DNA from 3 places in the Paenibacillus sp. Y280 genome. Region 2 is predicted to be linked to each of the others. Evidence: riboswitches for the same ligand, from Rfam matches in the RefSeq annotation. Region 2 holds a riboswitch; each other region holds the start of a gene.
What was found. Region 2 has a riboswitch for cobalamin ahead of AC1TPC_RS23760 (DUF4430 domain-containing protein). Riboswitches for the same ligand answer to the same signal wherever they lie in the genome.
Positions count from the first base shown of each region.

Region 1: linked by a shared signal. The riboswitch ahead of AC1TPC_RS18670 (DUF4430 domain-containing protein) and the one ahead of AC1TPC_RS23760 (DUF4430 domain-containing protein) in region 2 are both predicted to bind cobalamin.
Region 3: linked by a shared signal. The riboswitch ahead of AC1TPC_RS03225 (ABC transporter substrate-binding protein) and the one ahead of AC1TPC_RS23760 (DUF4430 domain-containing protein) in region 2 are both predicted to bind cobalamin.

Region 1 is NZ_JBXCIW010000015.1:51,938-59,821, reverse strand. Features, by position in the region: gene AC1TPC_RS18685 (FMN-dependent NADH-azoreductase) at 62-688, shown strand; gene AC1TPC_RS18680 (TetR/AcrR family transcriptional regulator) at 1,126-1,713, shown strand; gene lmr(B) (lincomycin efflux MFS transporter Lmr(B)) at 1,771-3,219, shown strand; cobalamin riboswitch at 3,338-3,536, shown strand; gene AC1TPC_RS18670 (DUF4430 domain-containing protein) at 3,720-4,499, shown strand; gene AC1TPC_RS18665 (energy-coupling factor transporter transmembrane component T) at 4,496-5,383, shown strand; gene AC1TPC_RS18660 (ABC transporter ATP-binding protein) at 5,356-7,008, shown strand; gene AC1TPC_RS18655 (ECF transporter S component) at 6,996-7,682, shown strand; gene AC1TPC_RS18650 (carbon-nitrogen hydrolase family protein) at 7,860-7,884, shown strand, end outside.
Region 2 is NZ_JBXCIW010000027.1:42,228-50,111, forward strand. Features, by position in the region: gene AC1TPC_RS23755 (S-layer homology domain-containing protein) at 1-42, opposite strand, end outside; gene AC1TPC_RS23760 (DUF4430 domain-containing protein) at 121-3,903, opposite strand; cobalamin riboswitch at 4,056-4,245, opposite strand; gene AC1TPC_RS23765 (Ger(x)C family spore germination protein) at 4,360-5,418, opposite strand; gene AC1TPC_RS23770 (GerAB/ArcD/ProY family transporter) at 5,405-6,484, opposite strand; gene AC1TPC_RS23775 (spore germination protein) at 6,477-7,811, opposite strand.
Region 3 is NZ_JBXCIW010000002.1:107,576-115,459, forward strand. Features, by position in the region: gene cobU (bifunctional adenosylcobinamide kinase/adenosylcobinamide-phosphate guanylyltransferase) at 1-512, opposite strand, end outside; gene cobT (nicotinate-nucleotide--dimethylbenzimidazole phosphoribosyltransferase) at 523-1,593, opposite strand; gene AC1TPC_RS03215 (heme ABC transporter ATP-binding protein) at 1,596-2,408, opposite strand; gene AC1TPC_RS03220 (FecCD family ABC transporter permease) at 2,405-3,406, opposite strand; gene AC1TPC_RS03225 (ABC transporter substrate-binding protein) at 3,447-4,439, opposite strand; cobalamin riboswitch at 4,588-4,762, opposite strand; gene AC1TPC_RS03230 (FixH family protein) at 4,969-5,412, shown strand; gene AC1TPC_RS03235 (sulfite exporter TauE/SafE family protein) at 5,418-6,104, opposite strand; gene AC1TPC_RS03240 (heavy metal translocating P-type ATPase) at 6,101-7,884, opposite strand, start outside.

The sequences.
Region 1 (7,884 bases), on a different contig from region 2:
CTTAATACAATAAAGGTACTTACAAAAAGTAAATACAATTCAGCCTTGGAGGGAAAAAATTATGAGTACTGTACTATTTATTAAAGCAAACGATCGTGGAATCGAGCAGGCAACAAGCGTTAAGCTATACCAAGCATTTCTGGACAGCTACACAGCCAGCCACCCAGAAGACACAATTGTTGAGCTTGATTTGTTCAAAGAAGAATTGCCTTACATGAACGCTGATATGATCAACGGAAACTTTAAAGCAGCGCGCGGCTACGATCTGACTGCAGAAGAGCAAGCAGCCGTACAAGTATCCGATAAATATATCAACCAATTTCTTGCAGCAGACAAAGTCGTATTCGCATTCCCGCTTTGGAACTTTACCGTTCCTGCAGTATTGCACACTTACATTGACTACCTTTCTCAAGCTGGCAAAACATTTTCTTACACAGCTGAAGGTCCAGTCGGCCTGATTACTGATAAAAAAGTCGCATTGCTTAACGCTCGCGGCGGTATTTACTCTGAGGGTCCAGCGGCATCAGTTGAAATGTCCTACAACTTCATTCGTACTGTAATGGGCTTCTTCGGTGTCCAAAACGTAGAAAGCATCATTATCGAAGGCCACAACCAGCTTCCTGATCAAGCAGAAACGATTGTTTCTACTGGTCTTGAGCAAGCTAAGAAAGTAGCTGTAGGCTTCTAATAAAAAGATACAACCATAAGCAGCAGATCTATCGTCAAAGCTGCTAATAAACTCCACAAATCATGCGCAACGAGCCTTTAGAATCGTTTCTAAGGCTCGTTTTGCGTTTTTCGTGCTGGAAGGAAGCCGTAATCTTTTTCGATCACCTCTTCTTAGTCGAACATCCTTAAATCATTTTTAGACACTTTCACCCCCCATTCGGTAAAAAATAGAAAATTAACGGTAGAAAATCCTGCTAACTTCCATTTTCACCTAGATTTTATTGGAATAGCGGGATTTTCCAATTAATTGTACAGCCATGATATTTTGGACGGCTGGACGGGTCGGAAGATGGGTTGGACATTAACAAATGAGAGTGTATCCAACAAAAAAAGGTTGACTTAGCAGCGTTGCTAATGTTTTTATTATATAGACCGATCGCTATAATCGAGGGGTGAATGAATACGGAAAAACCAAATACCCGCCAAAATATTTTGGATACAGCATCAAGGCTTTTTTTCACAAAAGGGTATCATGCTACAGGATTAAGCCAAATTATTAACGAGAGCAAATGTCCAAAAGGCTCCTTGTATTATTATTTTCCAAAAGGCAAGGAAGAGCTGGCGCTGGAATGCATCGCGTGCACCAAGGCGTTTGTTATCGAGCGGTGGAAAACCAAATTTGCAGCATTTGAGGACCCGTCCGATGCGGTGCAGGCATTCGTTCACGATATGGGGGAGGATGCCGAAAAATATGATTTTCAAGGCTTCATGCCATTTAGCTTCTGGATGGCTGTGGAAACCTCTGCCATTAGCGATAAGCTGAGATCTGCGGGGCAGGATGTGTTTGCCTCCTGGGAGGCCGTCATCTCAGGCAGGTTGATTTTCACAGGCATGGATGAGGCAAGAGCAGAGGAAGTAAGTGTCGTCTTAGTCTCGTTGCTGGAAGGTGCGCTGATCCTCGCTTTGACGAAGCGAGATAAGCAGCCGTTAATTTCTGCGGCGAAGTGTGTGCCCTATTTGATTAATCAATGCCCATCTCTATGAGAGGTCATCAATAAAAGAGAGATTGAATGTAGGAGAGTGGAGAGCTTGCAAGCAACAATGGCAGCAACGCATCAAAAAACGGAACAGAAATATAAAGTCATCCCCATCATGATTTCATTATTATTAAGCGGCTTTGTCGGTATGTTCAGTGAAACGGCTTTAAACGTGGCGCTTAGCGATTTGATACGCGTATTCAACATAACGGCGCCGACCGTTCAATGGCTGACAACCGGATACCTGCTTACGCTTGGGATCTTGGTCCCCGTCTCGGGACTCTTGCTTCAATGGTTTACGACTAGACAGCTATTTATAGCGGCGCTAAGCTTTTCCATACTCGGTACGCTTGTAGCGGCGCTTGCCCCAAGCTTTGAAGTGTTAATGGCGGCGCGTGTCATTCAAGCCGTAGGCACTGCTTTGCTGCTGCCGCTTATGTTTAATACGATACTCATTATTTTCCCTGCTGAAAAAAGGGGAGCGGCGATGGGTGTTATCGGGCTCGTCATTATGGTCGCGCCTGCCGTAGGCCCAACGATTGCAGGTCTTCTCATTGAAAATTTGAGCTGGCATTGGATTTTCTGGTTATCGCTGCCGGTCTTAATTATTGCTTTATTGTTCGGGATTATGTATATGCAGAACGTATCCACGATTACGAAGCCTAAAATTGATGTCATGTCCCTCGTGTTCTCAACGCTTGGCTTTGGCGGCATCGTGTTTGCCTTCAGCAGCGCGGGCGAAGGAGAAGGCGGCTGGAGCAGCACAAAAGTGATCGCTTCGATGATCGTCGGTCTTCTGGCGCTTGTCATATTCGCTATTCGTCAATTGACGATGAAGCAGCCGATGATGAATTTGCGGGCATTTAAGCATCCGATGTTCGTTGTAGGTACGCTAATGGTGTTTATTTGCATGATGGTTATTTTATCATCGATGCTCGTATTGCCCATGTATTTGATCAGCGGACTCGGTCTTAGCGCATTAACGGCAGGACTTATCATGCTGCCAGGCGGACTTTTGAACGGGATTATGTCACCGATTATGGGCAGCTTGTTCGATAAATTCGGACCAAAATGGCTCGTTATTCCGGGGCTTGTTATCGTTGCCGCTGTGCTATGGTTTTTCTCTGGCATTACGACAGCATCCACGATTGCACTCATCATTGTGCTTCATTCCTGCTTGATGATCGGGATCTCCATGGTGTGGATGCCTGCTCAGACTAATGGTCTTAATCAGCTCCCGCCTGAGCTTTACCCGGATGGAACAGCGATTATGAACACCCTCCAGCAGGTTGCTGGCGCAATCGGCACAGCCGTTGCCGTAAGCATCATGACTGCAGGTATGAACAGCTTTATGAAGGGCGTGGATGATCCAACCGATCCTGCCAATGCGCCGCTCGCGATGACAGCGGGCATCTCGGATGCATTTATATTCGCTATGATCGTAGCTATTGTCGGCTTGATCGTCGCTTTCTTCATTAAACGGGTTCATGTAGGCAAGAGCAAGCAGCATTAATCGATAGGCACGAACCAAGAAGATTCGACCGTCACATGCGATCGAATCTTCTTGCTCGTTAACAGGCAATCTGTTATAGACAAACCACTGCAATCCCGATATGATTGATTAAACAATCGAATAATGATAAAGAAAAGGTGCAGACAAGTCGTTTTTTTGTTTGCTTAATAGGGAAGTCCGGTGCAACGCCGGCGCGGTCCCGCCACTGTAAGTGAAGAGCGATTCTCTAAACAAGCCACTGTCCGATCAAAGGATGGGAAGGCAGAGAAGCGTGATGACGCACGAGCCAGGAGACCTGCCTTTTCTTATTTTGTTTCCTATTCTTCGGGGGTAAGAATGAGGAGGCGTGATCGAAACGCAGCACATATCGTATCCTATTTATATGCTGAACTGATCTTTAATTTGACATGCAGATCCCTTTCAAAGAGGGATCTTTTTTTTGTTTTAACAGCGTTGTTTGATTAGTTAGGTTGAAAGGGAGCAGAGAGAAGACGATGGTTGTGAATAGTAAAAGATGGTTTTCCGGCTGCATCATACTCGTACTGATTATTGGTATGTTAGCTGGCTGCGCCGCACCGGGGCAAGAGGTGAATGTACAGGCGAATCAGACGCAGGAAGTCGGTGCATCGCAAGGCGATCAAGCAACGAATGCCGGCAGCAAGGAACAGCCTTCAGCGACAAGCGAGGCAGTGAAATCCGAGGCGGCTGCCCCGGCAGCTGAGCCAAAGTCGACTTCGACGGACAGCACAGAAAATAAGCAGCCTGCGGACGCCGCAGGAGATAAGCCGGCAACAGCTGCGCCAAAGCCTGACGCTAACCAGGTCAAAGCTCCCGCAGCGAAGGAGCAGATTACTTCCCCTTCAGCGATTCCAAGTGCCACGGCGAAGCCGGTTAAGACGGATGAGCCTGCGCCTGCCGTAACGCCGCAGCCAGCGAATATCGTGACCATTTCGATTGTAGCGGACGAAGAGACGGGCACTGTGCTTGAACCGACCGCCATCGAGCTCAAAAAGGACGATACGGTGCTTGAGGTGTTGAAGAGAATTACCCGGAAAAATAAAATTCAGATGGAGTACAAAGGTTTAAAAGCAGCGGCGTATATTGAAGGGATCGATAACGTATACGAATTCGATCACGGCGCGAAGAGCGGCTGGATGTACAAAGTAAATGGCGAATTTCCCAACAAAAGCGCTGGTGCCTATGCGCTCAAGGAAGGCGATGTTATCGAGTGGCTGTACACGATTGATCTCGGCAAGGATCTAGGAGCTGAATATGAATGAATACCGCCTTCGGTTCCGTACATCCGATCACAAGCTTCAGCTACTACGCGGGTGCGATCGCTTTTAGCATGCTTCTCTTCCACCCTTTATTTCTACTGACCTCGCTTGCTGTGGTCATGCTCGTTATTATTGTTCACGGCGAAGGGAAGCGGCTGCTTAAGCTGCTTCCTTATTATGTGCTGATGGGCGGCTCCGTCGCTGTTCTCAATCCGCTTTTTTCGCATCGCGGGAGGCATATTTTATTTTATTTCATGGATCAGCCAATTACGCTGGAAGCGATTTTGTACGGAGTGACGATGATGCTTTCCTTATTAGGGATTTTACTTGCATTCGTATCGTTTCAGCATATCGTCACGACAGACAAATGGATGTATTTGTTTTCCCGCGTGCTTCCGCGAACCTCTCTGCTCACGTCAATGTCGATTCGTTTCGTGCCGCTTTTTTTGCGAAGGCTGGAGCAGATTACAACCGTACAGCGGACAAAGGGCGTATCGATCATGGAGGGCAGCCTGCGGAAGCGCAGCAAGGACGGCATGCTGCTCGTTCGCGTGTTATTGACCTGGTCGCTTGAGGAAGCGCTGCAGACGGCGGATTCCATGAAAGCGCGCGGTTATGGCGCGGCTAAGCGGAGCTCGTACGTCATATACCGCATGGATCGAAGAGACGGATATACGCTCTTATTTTTAACTGCGATGGGACTTGCATGCCTATGGGGCTGGGCACAGGGCTTTGGCGTGCTGACCATTTATCCGCGGCTCGAAACGATGCAATTTCACCGAGGGGAAGGTTTTGCATATGGGTGCTACTGTGCTTTCCTGCTAACCCCGGTCGTACTCGAAGGAATGGAGAGAAGGTCATGGAAGTCATTCAAGTCAATCAATTGACGTTCCGCTATCCCGAAGCAAAGGGGGCGGCGCTGGACGAAGTATCGTTTAATGTGAAGCAGGGCGAATTCGTCGTTTTATGCGGCGCTTCGGGCTGTGGGAAAACGACGCTGCTTCGGCATTTGAAAAAAGAGACACTTCCGGTAGGCAAACGCTCTGGCTCCGTTATGTATAATGGTGTTTTGCTGGATGAGCTCCCTGCGATAGAGGCGGCAGAGCATATCGGCATGGTCTTCCAAAATCCCGAGAATCAGATCGTGATGGACCAGGTGTGGCATGAGCTTGCTTTTTCGATGGAAAATGTCGGTTATGAGCAGGCGGTTATGCGCAAGCGTCTAGCTGAGATAAGCCATTTCTTCGGTCTTGAGGAGCTGCTTTACAAGTCCGTGCATGAAATATCGGGAGGCCAGAAGCAACTGATAAATCTTGCCTCCGTCCTGCTGCTGCAGCCGAAGCTGCTTCTGCTGGATGAGCCGACCTCGCAGCTTGATCCGGTTGCTTCGCGTGATTTTTTGCAGCTGCTTTACCGCTTGAATCAGGAAATGTCTATGACAGTCATCATTAGCGAGCACCGGCTGGAGGATGTTATCCCGCTTGCAGATCGAATTGTTATGCTGGAGGGCGGCAGAGTAAAGTACAACGCTGCCCCGAGGGAGCTATGCCAATCGATCTTAGCAAATGAAGCAGCGACAAATGATATGTCGTATTTGCCTTCCGTCACGAAGCTGTTTTTGTCAGCTCATGCGTCAAGCAAGCCTATTGCAGCTCAAGATATTCCGCTTACGGTGCGGGAAGGAAAGCAGTGGCTGGCTGGCCAAGGCGGAATAAAGCCGGATTTATCGCAGCATGAACATAATCGCGAACACCAATTGCAAGGTGAGAAGCAATGGCTGCTAGCCTGTGATGAAATTACGTTCAAGTATGAGAAAACGGGTTCAGAGGTGCTGAAGAAGCTGTCGCTTAACGTGTACAAGCATGAGTTTTTGGCGGTGCTTGGCGGCAACGGGGCCGGAAAAACGACGATGCTGCAGATGATGGCTGGACTTTTGCAGCCGCAGCGAGGCAAGGTGAAGCGGGAGAAAAATAGCAAGGTAGGCTATTTAGCTCAAAATCCGCTCCTCTACTTCAGCTACGATACCGTTGAAGAGGAGCTGCAGCGAATGGCCGATTACGCGGGACTCGCGGATCGTGAGCGCAAGATCGCAAGCGTCGTAGACGCACTCCAGATCGCCGCAATATTGCCGATGCATCCTTATGATTTGAGCGGCGGGGAACAGCAGCGAGCAGCGCTTGCGCTGGTGCTTCTTGGAGATCCTGATGTGCTGTGCCTCGATGAGCCGACGAAGGGACTTGATCCTATTGCGAAGCAGAGAACAGCGGAGCTGCTGCAGCAGCTTTGTCAATTAGGCAAAACTATTGTCATGGTTACGCATGATATTGAATTTGCCGCTGAGCATGCGACGCGCTGTGCGATGCTGTTTGACGGAGCGATAGCAGCGGAAGCAGCTCCGGCAGCTTTTTTTGGAACCAATTATTTCTATACGACGGCCATCAACCGAACGGTTCGCGAATGGCTTCCGGATGCCTTGACGACCAAGGATGTGATCGATCGATGGGCAAATTAAAGCTTTGGTTTCTCGCTAGCATCGGGCTGTTCATTGCAGCCATGGCGTTATCGGCAGCCATTACAGATGAGCATTACCTGCTGCTGAGCATTGTGCTGCTCTTTGTAACGATGCTGCCTTTCTTTGCAAGGTTTGAGAGACGGACGATTGAAGCCCGCGAAATCGTCATTCTAGCTGTACTGGCTGCAATTGCTGCCGTTAGCCGCGTGCCGTTCGCGCCATTGCCAAGTGTACAGCCTACTTCGTTCGTGATCATTATTGCGGGAATCGTGTTTGGCGCGGAGTCGGGCTTCATTATTGGAGCAATCGCCGCGGTAGTGTCAAATATTTTTCTTGGACAGGGGCCGTGGACGCCGTGGCAAATGTTTTGCTGGGGCATGATTGGGGCTACTGCAGGCTGGCTTCGCCATACTTGGCTCATCAAAACGAAGATCGGCTTGCTTACATTCGGCTTTGTGTGGGGCTTTCTGTTCGGCTGGATCATGAATATATGGTATATCATTGGCTTGCCTGATGCGCTGAGCTGGAATTTGATTATTATCGCCTATATTCAAAGCTTTTATTTTGATCTTGCGCATGCGCTGTCAAATGTGTTCTTCCTTGCTGTGTTTGGCAGCAGCTGGATCGCTATTTTGTCTCGGTTCAAGAAGAAGTATGGCTTATTGGATTCGTAACATTCATTGTATAAAAAATCAGGCGCCAGCAATTATGCTGGCGTCTTATTTGTTGCTTAAATTGGTTGGGTAAAATACACGCCAATTGGACGGTTACAAGTGGGGGAGATCCATTTATGATTGTCTTATAAGGTGAGTTGAATATCATTGGCTGGATTTAAGAAGGAGACGGCGAAGATGAACGAACGAAACGCAAGGGTAG
Region 2 (7,884 bases):
CAATTGTTTGAACCATCTATACGAAACGGATTTAGCCTTCATTCCTTAAAAACACATCCTTTTCAAGAAAACAGCTGTCCCACAGCTAATGATTAGCCTATGAGACAGCTTATTGTCCAATTATGCTTTCAATTCATGCAGTCGAATAATCGCAACGGCAGCCATTTCTCTTGTTACAAGAGCTTGTGGATTAAATGACCCGTTATCGCCCGTCATCAGACCTTTCTGATAAGCAGCATTCACATAAGGAACGGCCCACGCCGATACGGCATCACGATCTTTGATTGCAGCCTGCGGCGCACTGGAATCAGCCAAGCCCTTCAGCCTTACGATGACCGCAGCCATTTCCTGCCTTGTAATCGGCTCGTTAGGTGCAAACGCTGTGTCTGTCACGCCTGACATCAACCCTTTTTCTTTTGCAGCCGCTACATAACCGTAGTACCAATTTTGCTTGCCGACATCCGTAAATCCGGAATCAGCGAGCAGCGGCTCAGCTCCTGAATATTTGACCATTAGAGCAGCAAATTCAGCACGAGTCAGCTGACGCTTAGGCTCGAATGTCGGATTTGCTGTACTCGTTCCTTGCATAAAGCCAAGAGCAGTTGCTTTTGTAACCGCATCAAGCGCCCAGCTTGAAACTTTTGCTTCATCTGTATATTTCGGAGCAGTAGATGGTTCCGGCTTCTCGCCAGGCTTCTCGCCTGGTTTCTGGCCGCCTGTTTCATTTGGATCGATAGGTGCCCCAATATCTTTGCCGAGATCCTTTGTATACTGCCAGCGAACAACGTCACCATTTTTGAGCGTATAATTACCTGCGCTCACTTTAGGGAAAGTTCCGTTAACGGAATACATCCAGCCGCTGCCGCTTCCATAAGCATTATCCATTTCCTTAAGTCCGCCAATGCCCTTCACATAAATGCTGGCTCCTGAACCCGAATAATCGAGCTTCAAGCTTTTATCGTCCAGCGCACGTTTCAGAACGGTAAAAGCAGTATCGCCTGCCTGAATCGTTACGGCTGCAGGAGCAATAAAGTCTCCTTCATTTATCGATCGCTTCTCAACGGATAACGTTACCTTATCGGCAACAGGCGCAGGACCGCTGCCGCCAGGCAATGGCAATGATGTTGAAGTTGTTTTGAAAGCCAAAAATTCAGTGAAATGCTTCGTTTGAATGACCAAATCGCCATTTTGGTTATAAGCATACACCTCATCCGTATGGACGGATGAATCCGAATATTTCTTGATAGGCGTGAATACGCCTGCTTGATCTATGAAGCCAGCTTCCTTGTCGCCTTGTCCTTTAATGGTAATCGCAACATGCTGGTTAAATTGAATTTTTTCGGGACCGCCAGCTTTGATCCGAACGGCGATGGACTCTACTTTCTTATTGCCAGCTGACAAAGCCGCATCCAGCTTGTTAGTCAAGCCGGATTCAGCTGTGCTTAAATTTTTCGGAAGCTCAAGCGCTTTGTCCCAAGTCGACGTTGTTACTTCCGTAGAGGCTGGAATCTCAAGCACGGTGTTTCCGCGTGTTGCTGTTACTTTTGGCAATGCTGTCGTTTCAAAGTTAAGGGTTACATTGTTAGTGACTTGACCCTCGCCCGCTGATCCAACGACTACCTCTGTTTCGTTCTTATTGATGGCAATTGCTTGATCCGTTGTCTCACTAACAATGCGCGGTACAGCAACCGTGATTGATTCACTATCGTTGCCGCCGACAAGCGCTGCTCCAAGCGCTTTAATCGCTATAGTGCCGCCTTTTGCCGTTCCTGTAAACGAAATCGTTGTTTGGTTTCCTTCTCCATTAAGTGAGTTAACCGCAAGCTCTGTATGGCCTGTGTCAATCGTCCAATTGCTGCTAGTTGCTGCCTTACTGGTGAACTTATCTCCAACAAGCTTCACGACAATGGATGGATTCAAAGCACCACTTGCAATCTTTGATTCTGTCGAGATTGCCGGGTATGTGCTGTAATAGAAACGAACCTTATCATTTTCTTTAAGCTCATATGCGCCTGCGCCCACTTGCGGCGACTTCCCGTTCACTTCATACATCCAGCCATCCCAGCCGCCAAGGCTGCCGGCTGCTAGCCCGTCAATTGTTGACACATAAGGCCCGAAGCTGCTATTTACAATTTTGTAGCTAATCTTCGGATTGGCTTGATCAAGTCCTTGCTTTAGCGCATCTAATGCAGTTGCAGGCTTATTGGTGCTCTTAACCCTTACTGCATGTTCACCATAGACAGACCCGGTTAGGCCATCTACTTGAAGCATAGCGGTGACATACACAGGTACGGGAACAGCAACGGAAATTGAATTACTTTCCGCTTGACCAATTAATGCTCCTGCTAATGCTTTGATCGTGATAGGCTCGTCCGTAGCTTTTCCTGTCAAATTGAGCTTAATCTTCTGATTGCTTTCTTTCACAATCGAACCGATTGATAGACCTGATTTCTCGGTATTGATTGACCAGTTGCCGGCTGCTACAGCGCCTTTGCTGAACTCATCCCCAACGAGTGTTATATCTACATTTGGATTTGATGAACTGTCGTCAAACACTGTTGGAGACGAAATATCAGGGTAACGGCTATAATAGAACCGAACCTCATCATTCGCTTTGAGCTTATAGGTACTCGCTCCTACAGTTGCCTCGACGCCGTTTACTTCATACATCCAGCCATCCCAGCCGCCCAGGGAGCCGGCTTCTTCTCCTGCAATCCCTTTCACATAAGGACCGTAGCTGCTGTTTACAATATCGTATGCAATGGAAGGATTCGCAGTATCCAGAGCATGCTTAAGAGCATCTAACGCCGTTGGATTTTTTATTTGTGTAACGGTTACCGGCTGCTTGGTATAAATATCCCCCGATTTGCCGTCAACCTGTACGTTGACCTGAACGTTAACCTGAACGGGCAGTTTGATTTCATCGCCAAAGCGATGCCATACGGCTTTCTGATTTTTAATATCGATTAGCGCAATAAGGCCTTGTTCCGTTGCCATAGAATCGCCATTCGTTTCGTTAGCTTTCCATTTAAATGATCCATCCTCAAGCTGAAGCAAGGAATATGTATCAAGAACGGTTTTGCCGTTGGCAGCCCAAGTATCAGACAATACATCCTCGCTAATTGCAGTCAATCCCGATACGGCAGCGGACATGCTGTTCGAATTGTCGCCGAACATTATATTTTCTTGGTTTAGCTGCTTCGTTTTTAGATAGGCTTTTATTTTTACAATCGCCTGCTGAACAGCGCTATCGCTCTGGTAATTTCCGAGCGCAAGCAGCCCCATCCCCGTCATATCTGGCTCAGACGTGTTGCCGAAGAAAGCAAAGCCGCCATCTGACAGCTGCTTGCTAAGCAAATAGTCTACTGCCTTCTTCTTTGCTGCCGAATCCCAAGTTCCTACGTTGCTGCCGAGCTTCGCACCTGTGTCGAGCGCATGAATCGCCCACATATGCTTGTTCAGCGTACCTGCAAATGCACCCGTGCCTGAATTTTGCTGTGCTGCCAGCTCCGCATACAAATTACGATCCGTTTGCCATGCGTGAGCAGGGTCTTCTCCCATCGCGAGCAAGGAATAAATATATCGGATATGCTCGGTTCCGCCAGCATTAGGCTCCAATGCCTCGTCGCCTTTCGGCTCTAAAGTCTTCCAGCTAGGAAGCTTCCAACTGCCGTCATCAAGGTCTTGTCCTGCACCCCATAACGCAACGATTTGCCACCATGATTCTAAAGTCTGACTTTGTTTTTTATAAAGGTTAACCGTTTTGTCGATCATTCCATTTAATGAAGAATTCGCGGAATGATCTGCCGCATGACTGGCCTGCGGTGCAAATAAAGTAAATACTAATAGAAAACTAATAATGGCGGGCAAGCTTTTTTTCATGAAGTTTTTAAAAGATAGCAATGTATTCTCTCCCTCTCGTTCCTTTTTTGACAACAAAAAAACATCTTTCCGCTTTCTGGAAAGATGTTTGGGCTGTTACATTCGGAGCATGGCACAGAGATTCCCCTATTGCCGCAGCACGAATAACATCTCCCTCCCATCCTCGTGAGAAAATATAGAGCGCTTATATGGCAGGTCTCCTGGCTTCGCTTCATAGCTTCAGCTATCTCCTTCCCGTCCCATTCGAACAGTGGATTAATGATAGTCAGCTCTGCGATACAGTGGCGGGACCGCGTCGGACTTTGACCGAACTTCCCTATTAAGCTGCAATAAAATTGCAGCACCATACTAGCTAATCTATGAAATTGTAAGGTGTTGACTTGTGAATTGTATCAAATTCCTGTGAATATGACAAAGGTTCTATTTGTTTTTTTATAAGCCGTGCCCTTTGTCGCTGTTCGTTCCGATTATTCGGAATTACAGCATATTTAGAAACCCTGTACTTTCAATGGTCGCATCGACTTGAAGCTCCAGCTTAAGCTTGGGATAATATTGCGTTCGCCAATTTTTCAGCTTTGCCCTTGGTATTTTATTTCTGAAATATTGGCCTGTCCCCAAAATATCCGCTCCGCTCGCTTGAATCTTGGCAAACATCAGATCAAATCGTTTTTCCAACATGCCTTCAAGCTCATTCTTGATCATCTCACTCGTAGGCTTTCCTTTCGTCTCCAAAAAAACGACCTTTAATTTAATTTTGCTTTTCAAAATCGGCACATCGTTGCTCATCAAGCTTTTGTTCGTTATCGAATTGCTGGTGATTAGCACGCTTGCATGATTGCTGACTTCAATTGTCCCCTGCGTGCTTTCGCTATTGAAGGCGTTGAACAACAACGTCTCATCCATGCTGATCTGCGCAACCATTTTCCCATTTTTGATTACCGCTGAGCCAACATGCTGCACGACGGTGTTTGTCCCCGACCGAATGATCGGAACCGTTACATCACGCGTGTAGGAATGAATGCTTCTATATATCTCCCACACCCGAGTCAGCGCAATTTGTGGATTCCACCCAGCATTTCTCTCGAAAAAGTCATAGAGCGCCATCCCTTGAGGATCTATATTTTTCGTCACATTTGCAAAAAAATGCCCCATGTCTTCATCGCAAATCGCGATAAGCGACTTGGATGATACGTCACGCTCTCTCATAAAATCAGCGATTATGTCATCCATGCCCTCCTGGGCGTATATCTTATCTAACAGAATAACCTTCACGTGAAGCAAATCTACATGCTCCTCCAGATTCGCACTGATTTTATCCACGGCATGATTAATCGTTTTCCCTGATTCGAATACAATTTTAATTTTTGTCGTATTCCCGTTTGGTACAGGAATTTGTAAATAGAAACAGTATTCGTCGTTTTTTTTCTTTACTCCCATTACAATCGGCAATGCCCTGTGGTTGATATCTCGATTATCCCAGCATCCGCTTAGGGAGAGAGCAAGGCTGATGGCGATTAACGTTTTAAACACTCTCATCTTTATACATCCTTTTGGAACGAAGCCCTATAAATAAAATGGAAAAAGGAATCGCGAACAATACAAAAAATCGGAACACCACATTCCACAGCCTAACCGCCTGAAGGGTATCCCAATTAGAAACCAGCATGCTGCAACTATAAATGACCGCAGCTACTGCGATAACAAAATAGTTTAATTTCACTTTCGGCATGGCTCGATTTAAAATACAACTGACTTCCCACAGCAGCAAGGAGATAGTCAGCATCGTGAATGTAATTAGGCTCAGCAGCAAAAATATCGTCACTCTGTCAAACATCAACCAATTGATATGGATGGTACTGACAAGCATAACGAAGGGAAATTTAAAGGTAGAGGCGGTAGACTGTCCGAAGGTTAGAAGGGGCAGGTAGACAGACAGAAACATAAAAGGAACGAGCGCCACCAAGGTAATCATTACTTTTTTTCGGCTAAAGGAAAAATACGGCTGCACGAAACCAAGAAACAGAAAGCCTGCGGCAAATGCAGAAAAGCTGTAAAGATAAGCCTGCTTCGTAATAAATGAAAAATCGATATGAAATAACGGAAACAAGTAATGATAATCCACATTCTGAAACGATATAAAAATTGTGAATAGGATCAAAGGAAGAAATAAAAGGGCAAGCACAATTCCCGTTCGAAATATGGCATTCACCCCATTTAAGGTGATATAGGTAGAGATGACAATAAGGAGCCCAGCAATCGCCCACATAGGCGTATTCGCCAGAAAAACGAGGATAATGATATTAGCAAAAGCGCGTATAGTGATGATATTAACAAAGATCAAATAAAGGACAAGCGGCAATAAAAAAAGGGTGGCTGCCCACTTGCCGACGCCTAAGTAAATACTGATAATATCCTGTTTTGGGAAGTAGCTGAGACCCTTCATATAAGCCCATACGAGAAGCATATTAATGGCAATCCCAAAAGTAATCGGAAACCAATGTCCCTCTGTTGTGCTTGCTATAATATCAAAGGGATAGAAAAAAAACATAAATCCCAGTTGAGTCAACACGTACATTAATATGACATGATAAGATTTATCCATTTTCCCATTCACCCTTCTTCATACTAATATTCAGATATGAAATGCCAAACGTAGTAAGACTGGCTAGATACGCGCTTAGTAATACCAACCCGCCTAGTAATCCAAGAACGCCATATAAGGCACTCAAAATGACGATGACATATTTGAACAGTCGGATGGAAAGCGAATTTTGAAAGCCTACAACGGTAGAATTCGCTATCGTCGTAGCCGCAAGCACGATAATGAGCAGATTGCTTACCAATCTAGCCGTCACGACTGCCTGTCCCAAAATAATGCCTCCTACCATTGTGATCGTTGGACCAATACTCTTCGGAAGCCTTGTACTGGCCTCAATAATCAATTCCAATACGACCAGCATTAAAATAATTTCAACGATTGCCGGATAGGGCACGCCTTCGCGGCTCTGAGCAATATTAAGTGCAAGCTCTATTCGTAACACCTCAGGGTTCACCGCTACGATAGCGACATATATACCTGGCGCAAGCAGCGTTATCAATACGCCGATCACTCGCAATAGGCGGATTGCGATCGTTAATGGAATCGGATAATTCCGATCGTTCTCGAGAGAAAACATATCCCATAGCAGATTTGGGAGCACAAGCGCAAACGGCAGCCGATCAATAAATAGCACGACTCTTCCTTTTTTCAATGCGCTTGCTGCCTCTTGCGGCAATTCGGTCGTATTGAACTTAGGGATGGCGGACCATGAGGAAAAACCCATCGTTTTCGCCATGTTTTGCAAATTGTTGATTTCTCTATGCAGGTTCTTCTCAATTTGGCTCGTTACTTTGCTCACCAGCTCAGGATCAGCATTCAGGTTGTCATAAATAAGCGAAATCTTCTTCTGCTGATCGTTGCCTGCTAAATAAGATTTCACCTGAACATGCTTTGACATCATCTGTTTTCTGACCATTCCGATGTTTGTATCGATATCCTCAATGAACGAGCTAATCGGCCCTTGCAGCACGTTCTCATTCGTAGGCGATTCGATTGAACGATTCAGTACGATCGGGAACGGTTCTACTATGACGCATCTTTGTTCACTTTCGAAATAGATGATGAATTTGCCCCCGACGAATAAGGCGTAGGCTTCGCTGGCATCCATCTCTCTTATTTCGCCGAGCAATGACATAATATCCGCAACGGATTGGGGAGCAAGATCGGCGTTGTCCATATTTTTTCGAAGCGATATTTTTGTACTCACCAAATTAATTAGCGAAGTGAAACCCATCATAACGACGGGCACCCCGCAAACTTCGTCCGGTTGTATGAGGAAATCGTCATTTCCGCCAAGCTTCTCCTTCACTTCCTGCAAAAAAGAATCCATAGGCCGCTTCTCCTTATGTACAATTATTCCATCTTACGATTGTCCCCTCCCCGTAGCTTTATATACAACAAAA
Region 3 (7,884 bases), on a different contig from region 2:
AACGCGGCGACCCTCTGATTCAAGCGGCCAGCCTCGTCTCTAAAACGTCTGCCAAGCGGGTAAGCCGGGACGATGCCGTCCCCTACTTCATTAGTAACGATTAGAAGAGGGTGTGAATACCCCGCAATCGCTTTAAGCAGCTTCTCGATTTCGAGCTCCAGACGATTTTCTTCCCCTGCATGTTCCTCCACTTGCATCAGCCAGTTCGTCAACCATAACGTTAAACAATCAAGCAGCACAACAGGCGGCTCTTGTCCATTGTGAAGCTCAGCGGTAAATTGCTCTTCCCATTGATTAAGCAGATCCGCTGCATTGCAGGCATCCTCAGCGGTCTTCCAGCTAAAGCCGGAGATGTCTCGGTCTGTTCGATGCTTCGTGATCCGCTCTCTCATCTCCTCATCATAGGGCTGGCAGGTTGCAAGATATAAGCCGCGTGCCGCAGACCGCATCGCATATTGCTCAGCGAAGCTGCTCTTGCCGCTCCGCGCGCCGCCGGTTACCAGTATTGCCACCAACCATCACCTAGCCTTTGGATACGCCTGCGCTCTCGAAGGTTGCCATCTCCTGCATGAGAAGAAGCGCAGCGTCAATAAAATGAAAACATAATACAGCACCCGTACCTTCTCCAAGGCGCATCTCAAGCTGCATCATCGGCAGCAAGCCGATCGATTCAAGCAATCTTAAGTGGCCTTGCTCATGAGAGAGATGTGAGGCTATCATATATGGCATTGTCTGCTCGGCAATTCGTGATGCGACGAGCGCCGCAGCAGACGAAATATAGCCGTCGATTACGATCGGACAGCCGCTCGCCGCAGCTCCGATAATGACGCCAACGAGTCCAGCTATCTCCGCGCCGCCGACCTTGGCAAGCACATCAATTGGATCTGCATCAGCAGAATAAAGCTCATTAACGGCAATCGCGCGCTTTACGACCTCCACCTTGTTCAGCCAGCTCGCATCATTGATGCCGGTTCCTCGGCCAACGGATTCCTCGGGCGATAGCCCTGTCAGTACGGTTGTAAGCGCAGCGCTCGCCGTCGTATTGCCGATGCCCATCTCGCCCGTCGCAAACAATCGGCTGCCTTGCCGGTACTGCTCGTTCACAACATCAACGCCAACCATGATCGCTTGAATGGCTTCCTGACGAGTCATAGCCGCCTGCTTTGCCATATTGGCCGTGCCACGAACAACTTTGCGGCTTACGAGCCGTTCATGCTCCAAATCCGCATTCACGCCAATATCGACACAGACGACCTCCGCACCGGCTTGTCTCGCAAGCACATTGACAGCTGCTCCGCCGTTCAGGAAGTTTAGCACCATCTGCGGCGTAACCGCCTGTGGAAAAGCACTTACCCCTTCCTCGCAGACGCCGTGGTCTCCAGCCATCACAATGACTGATTTACGCGACAAGTCAGGCCATAAATGACCCGAGATGCCGGCTAGCTGGCTAGCGAGTGCTTCAAGCTTGCCAAGACTGCCAGGCGGCTTCGTCAAAGAATCCGAGTGACGCAAAGCAATCGCCGCAGCCTCATCGTTGAACGGTTTAATCTTTTTAATCGTTTCCATTAACGCTATGTACAAATTAGTTTCCATTGTTATAGCTCCTTCAAGCCAAGTCTGACTGATTCGTTATTCCAATTTGGTTGAAGCATAATTTGCGGCACACCTGTAACGGGATGCGCGATGACAGCTGTTGTCGTTTCATATACTCGTTCAATAAGTGAAGGCGTTAACACGGCATGCGGAATGCCAGCCGCAGCAACCTTTCCTTGATGGAGCACGACGAGCTCATCGCAGTAAAGTGATGCCAAATTCAAATCATGAAGCACGGCGATCACCGTTAGCTCACGCTCTTGCTGCCACGCTCTCACCGTATCCAGCAGTTGCACCTGAAAGCCAATATCCAAATAGGTTGTCGGCTCATCCAGCAAAATAATAGTCGGCTCCTGCGCCATCAGCTTAGCCAGCGCTACGCGCTGCCGTTCTCCGCCGCTAAGCTGATCCATTTTGCGATGCTCCAGCTCCTCAAGTCCCATCGCAGATAATGCTCTGTCAATGATCGGCTCGGAGTCCTGCTCTTCGCTGCCTAGCCAGTTCTGGAACGGATATCTTCCCATGCTGACGACCTCGCGAACGGAGAAACCGACAGGCGGCAAGCCGCTTTGCTGAAGCACCGCCAGCTTCTTAGCCAGCTGCTTGCGCGGATATGAAGCGATATTTCGACCTGCCAGCAGCACTTCTCCTTGCTTTGGCTGATCGATACCCGACAACAACTGCAGAAGAGTTGATTTGCCGACGCCATTGGGACCAATAATACCGTACATGCGTCCTTTTTGAAAGGAGCAGGATAGACCGTTCAGCACGGTCCTTCCCTGCACCGTTTGTACGATTTGATGAGCCTCTATCATATCGTCCCTCCTTGCTTCAGCTTCCGTCTATGCAGCAAATAAGCGAAGAAAGGCGCACCGATAAGCGCGGTAACGACACCAAGCGGAATTTCTTTGGGTGTCAATGCCATTCGCGCCAGCGTATCTGCCCACAGGACGAATATGCCGCCGCCGATTGCAGACAAAGGCGTGATCAAGCGATAGTCGGGGCCTACGAGCAGACGGATTAGATGCGGCACTACAAGCCCTACGAAGCCAATAACGCCAGATACGGAAACCGCTGCTGCGGTGAGCAGCGTCGAGCTGATTAAGACGATAAGCTTTGTCCTCTCGACACGAATGCCCAGATGCGCTGCATGCCGCTCGCCAAGCACAAATAAATTGAGCGGCTGGCCGTAAGAGAGGAGCAGCGGCATTCCAATAAGCAGAAACGGAATCATCATATAGACATTTTCCCAGCTTCGCATAGCAAGCGAGCCCATCAACCAGAACAAGATCTGATTGACAACACCCTCCGACATGGAAACCATGAATGAAACGAATGCGCCAAGAAAGGATTGGATAATGACTCCTGAGAGAATAAGCGTTTCAATATGCATGACGCCCTTGTTGCGCGAGAGCCAAAAAACGCCAAGCAGCGTAACGATTCCTGTACTGAAGGCAACGAGCGGTATCGTCCATATGCCAAGCACGGTCTGCAGTCCAAACAAGATCATAAATGCTGCTCCGACCGAGCTTCCAGAAGCGACGCCTAACGTATAAGGATCGGCCAGCGGATTGCGCAGCACGCCTTGGAAGCCGGTGCCCGCAAGCGCAAGGCATGCCCCAACGAGCACGGCGAGCAAAACGCGCGAGAGCCGGACTTGTGTCACGACAGCTATTTGTCCGGGTGAATACGAAGTAGGCTTATCCGCAAACCACGGCAGTTGATGAAGAAGTATCCCCCACACGTCACGCAAGGATATGCCAGCCGATCCAATTGATAGACTAACAACGATAGAAACAGCAAGAAGGAGCATAGCTGCTCCTCCATACCAAACTAATTTATAGGTCATTTGATTATTTTACGAGATCCGGGTGAATGACTTTAGCAAGCTCAAGCAACCCATCAGCAAGACGTGGTCCAACGCGTACGAGCGGATCCTCCGTCACCGCATGCATGTGCTTATTTTTCACCGCATCGATGACATCCCAGCCTGGACGGCTTTCGATACCAGCAACGATTGGATTCGGGTCCTCCTTCAATGCAGGATATACAATAAATGCAGGATTTTGTTTTACAACTTCCTCAGCGCTAACCTCGTACCAGCCAGGCGATGCGGCTGCAATATTGATGCCGCCTGCAAGCGTCAGGAGCTCGTCGAGGAAAGTGCCTGAACCAACTGTCCAGCCTGGTGAAAACTCGAGGTATACTTTCTTCTTCTCCGCGTCCTTCACTGCATCGGTTACCTGCTGCTTAACTTCACGCATATGGTCAGCAACGGCAGCCGCTTCCGTATGTTTATTCATAATATGACCTAAATTTTCGATTTTGGCAATAACGGCATCATAGGTAAGCGGATCAGTCGCGAACACCGGAATGTTCAATTCGCGGAGCTTCGTGATCGCTTCCGTGTTCATCGACGGTGAAGCCAGCACAAGATCAGGGTCAAGCGCTGCTACGGCTTCAATGTTAGTCGTCATATCGCCTACTTTCGGCTTGGATGCAGCTTCCTCCGGATAGTTGCTATATTCATCAACCCCTACGACTTGCTCCCCAGAGCCAATGGCATAAATAGCTTCCGTCTCACTCGGTACAAGCGTAACGACCTTGGTCGGCGCTTGCTCGAACGTCATCTCCGTACCTGTATCATCCTTTATCGTTAGCGGATAACCAGATGATTCGCCCGATGGCGCCGGCTCATTCGTAGCAGCTTGCTCCGTATTAGCCGGTGTATTGCTAGCTTTGTTTTCATTGCCATTGCTTGCTCCGCATGCTGCTGTAAATACGAGCATCATCGTTAACAGCAAGCCAAACAGAATCTTCATCATATTGCGGTTCTTTCCGTTCATCTTGTTCTCCACCCCTAATTTTTTTATTCGTATAAAATAAAAAAAAGCATTTCCGGCAATTGTGCCAGAAATGCTCTTATACGCGCTCTAGTAAATAAACGAAGCGGCAGGCTTTCCAAAGCACGATCCCTAAGTCCACGTAGGTAAAAGTGTTATGTACAAACAGGCAGATTTTCTGACTTGGTCGTGACAGCGAGCGCTGGCTAGCTCCTGCTGCATTCCCTTACAGTGGCGGGTCCGTGCCGGATTCTCACCGGTCTTCCCTATTAAGCTTCAAGCAAGCGACTTCCAACAATCGAATGACCCATTGTCAGAAACTCTCCCATCAGCACCTATTTTTACGTATGAAATTATCAGATGTTAATATACACCGTCTCTCGGATTTTGTCCAACATTACTCGCTAAGCCAATCGGATCAGCTCCCTCCGTTCTGCTCCTGACAATTCCCGCATAGGTAACGTAATATGCCTCTTTCATTACTAAAGACGACGACGAATCCGTTTTATGCAAAAGGAGGTCACTAGCCGATATGCAGCCACAGCATAAATCACTATCGCCGCTTTATAAATTCGTCTTCCTGCTCATTGCCATTGCACTTCTAGCTGGTTTAGCGCTAACTTGGCTCCGCCAACGCGACAAAGCGCCTCCTCCTATTTCGGAGCATACTTTCGAGAGAGGCCATGCCATTTGGTGGATCGCGCCTAATCCGGCCAAAGTGCTTCGCGGCAACAGCTTTCTAATCGAACTTGCTGATGACTCTGGCGCGGCCTTGCAGGGAGCCAGCTTATCCGTAAAGCTGGAAATGCTGGATATGGTTTGCGGGGATTATGCATTTACAATGACCGAAGCTTCACCGGGCAAATATGAAGGTGAAGGCGTGCCGCTCATGGCTGGCACATGGAAGGCGACATTAACGGTTGAGACAGAAGCTCAAACCTATACTATCGTCAGATTGTTGAAGGCTGTTCATTAGACTGCTTACCATAGCCACGGATTTATCGATGGAATCACGCCGTTGACAGCCAGCCCTCGCAAAATCGAAATGACGCCTACGGCAATCGCCGTCACCACACTCGCCTTGCGCATGAAGCGCCGCCATTTTTTGTTTGCAAAGGATGCAATGGACGCTGCAGCAGCTAGGGCAGGAAAGGTAGAGAGGCCAAACAAGGCCATCACAGCCGCACCCTCGAGCCCCGAGCCGGTGGAGGCCGCTGTCATTTGCATCGCATATGTCAAGCCGCAGGGCAAGAAACCGAACGCGATGCCGGTCGCAAGCAAATGCCCGGTTTCTTGCTTCGCTGAGCGCTGTGCACCTCCTGCCAATCGCTTGTGGAGGAAGGTTGATAGTCGGTTCATGAAAGGCAGCTGGAACCTGCGCCATAGCCATAGCAGCAAGAAGCAGCCGCCGATAATGGACGCAAGCCCCTGTACGCCGGCAAGCTTGCCTGCCACATCAACAAAGGAGCCAACCGTTCCCATGACGGCACCTAACAGCGTATAGGACAAAATTCGTCCCGCATTGTAGAGCAGCATCGATTTCTGTGTTGAAGCGGTAGAATTAAGCGACACGGCGGATACGATGCCTCCGCACATCCCGATGCAATGCGGAGCGCTGAACAATCCCGTCAAAATAATAAAGCCAACCTGCTGCCAAGTTATCGTCATTTGCTTGATCCAGCCTTGCGCCGAAGCTGACCGGAGAGTCGAAGCGCGTTAGCGACTACCGACACCGAGCTGAGAGCCATTGCCGTCCCTGCCATCCATGGCTCAAGCAGGCCAAATGCAGCAAAAGGAATAATGATCACATTATAAAGAAAGGCGAAGGTTAAGTTCTGCCTAACATTTCGAATCGTTAAGCGGCTGATTCTGATCGCCTCAGGGATGGCTTGCAGCCTTGAGAACAACAGCGTCATATGCCCAGCGCTTAGCGCCGCGTCCGTTCCTTCCCCCATCGCAAGCCCGACATCAGCAGCGGCCAATGCCGGCGCATCATTCCAGCCATCGCCCGCCATGGCTACCCGCTTTCCTCGCCGCTTGAGCTGCTCCACCAGCTCAACCTTGCTCTCTGGCAGCATGGAAGCATGTACGACTGTAATGCCTGCAGCTTTGGCCGCAGCAAGCGCGGGAGCCTCGTGATCACCGGTAGCGAGCAGCGATGCTACACCTAGCGACTTGAGCTCTTTTATAGTAGCTCTTGCATTTGCTTTAACCGTATCGCTAAACGCCATGACACCCACACATCGCCCTTCCAACGCGGCATACAGCACCGTTTCGCCCGCCTCCTCACGCTGCTGCGCGAAAGCTGCTGCAGCACCGCTTACGCTCCAAGCACGTTCGGACGCAAATTTGGCATTGCCGACCGCGAAGCGCTGATCCTCAACAGTCGCTTCAACACCACCGCCTGGCGTAAACGCAAATTGGCTGGCTTCAGGAATAACGAGTCCCAGCTTCGTTGCTTCTCGAATTATAGCGATTGCCAATGGGTGAGCTGCTTCCGCTTCGGCAGCGGCTGCCATTCGGAGCAGTGAAGCGCGGCTTCCCTGTATCGCCAGCACTGCGCTAACCTGCGGCTTGCCTTCGGTCAATGTACCTGTCTTGTCAAAAATAATCGTTTGGATTCTCGCCAACCGCTCAAGCGCACCTGCTTCCTTCGAAATGATGCCTTGCTTGGCCAGCCTGCCCGACGCAATGACAAGCGAGATCGGCGCAGCTAAACCAAGCGCGCATGGACAAGCTGCCAACAAGACCGCAATGCCACATACGAATGCTTTGCTCCAATTCCCCGGCTCAAGGAATGCTCCCCACATCACGACCGTAGCGAGCGCAAAGATGAGCATAACCGGAACAAACCAGCTCGCAGCCGCATCGACATTGCGCTGAATCGCGGATTTAGAGCGCTGCGCTTGCCGGACAAGCTCCTGAATGCGGTTCAGCATCGTATCATGTCCCGCAGCCTTCGTACGGATGCGAAGCTGCGCGCTTTCGTTGCGGGTGCCTGCCCACACCGAATCTCCTTCACGCTTGGCGATCGGCAAGCTTTCTCCAGTGAGGAGCGATTCATCCATCGCTGACTGACCGCCGCTCACAATACCGTCAACAGGCACGACCTCGCCTGCTTGAACGATAACAATGTCGCCTGCCCGTACAAACTCCGTCTGAATGCGTACGACTTCCCCTGCCCGTTCAACCGCAGCCGTCTGGCTTTGCAGCTTGCCATAGCCTTCCGAGCCGTGCTGCGCTCGAAGCGAGGCTGAAACTTCAATATATTTGCCGAGCAGCACAGCCGTAATGACGACAGCCGACGTTTCAAAATAGAGCGGAGGCGAATGGGCAGCCGACTCTGCAAGCGGACGAAGCAAGCCGCTCTGAAAAACGGCATAATGGCTGTATAGATATGCGACGGTCGTGCCGATGACAACGAGAACATCCATATTTGCGCTTCGCT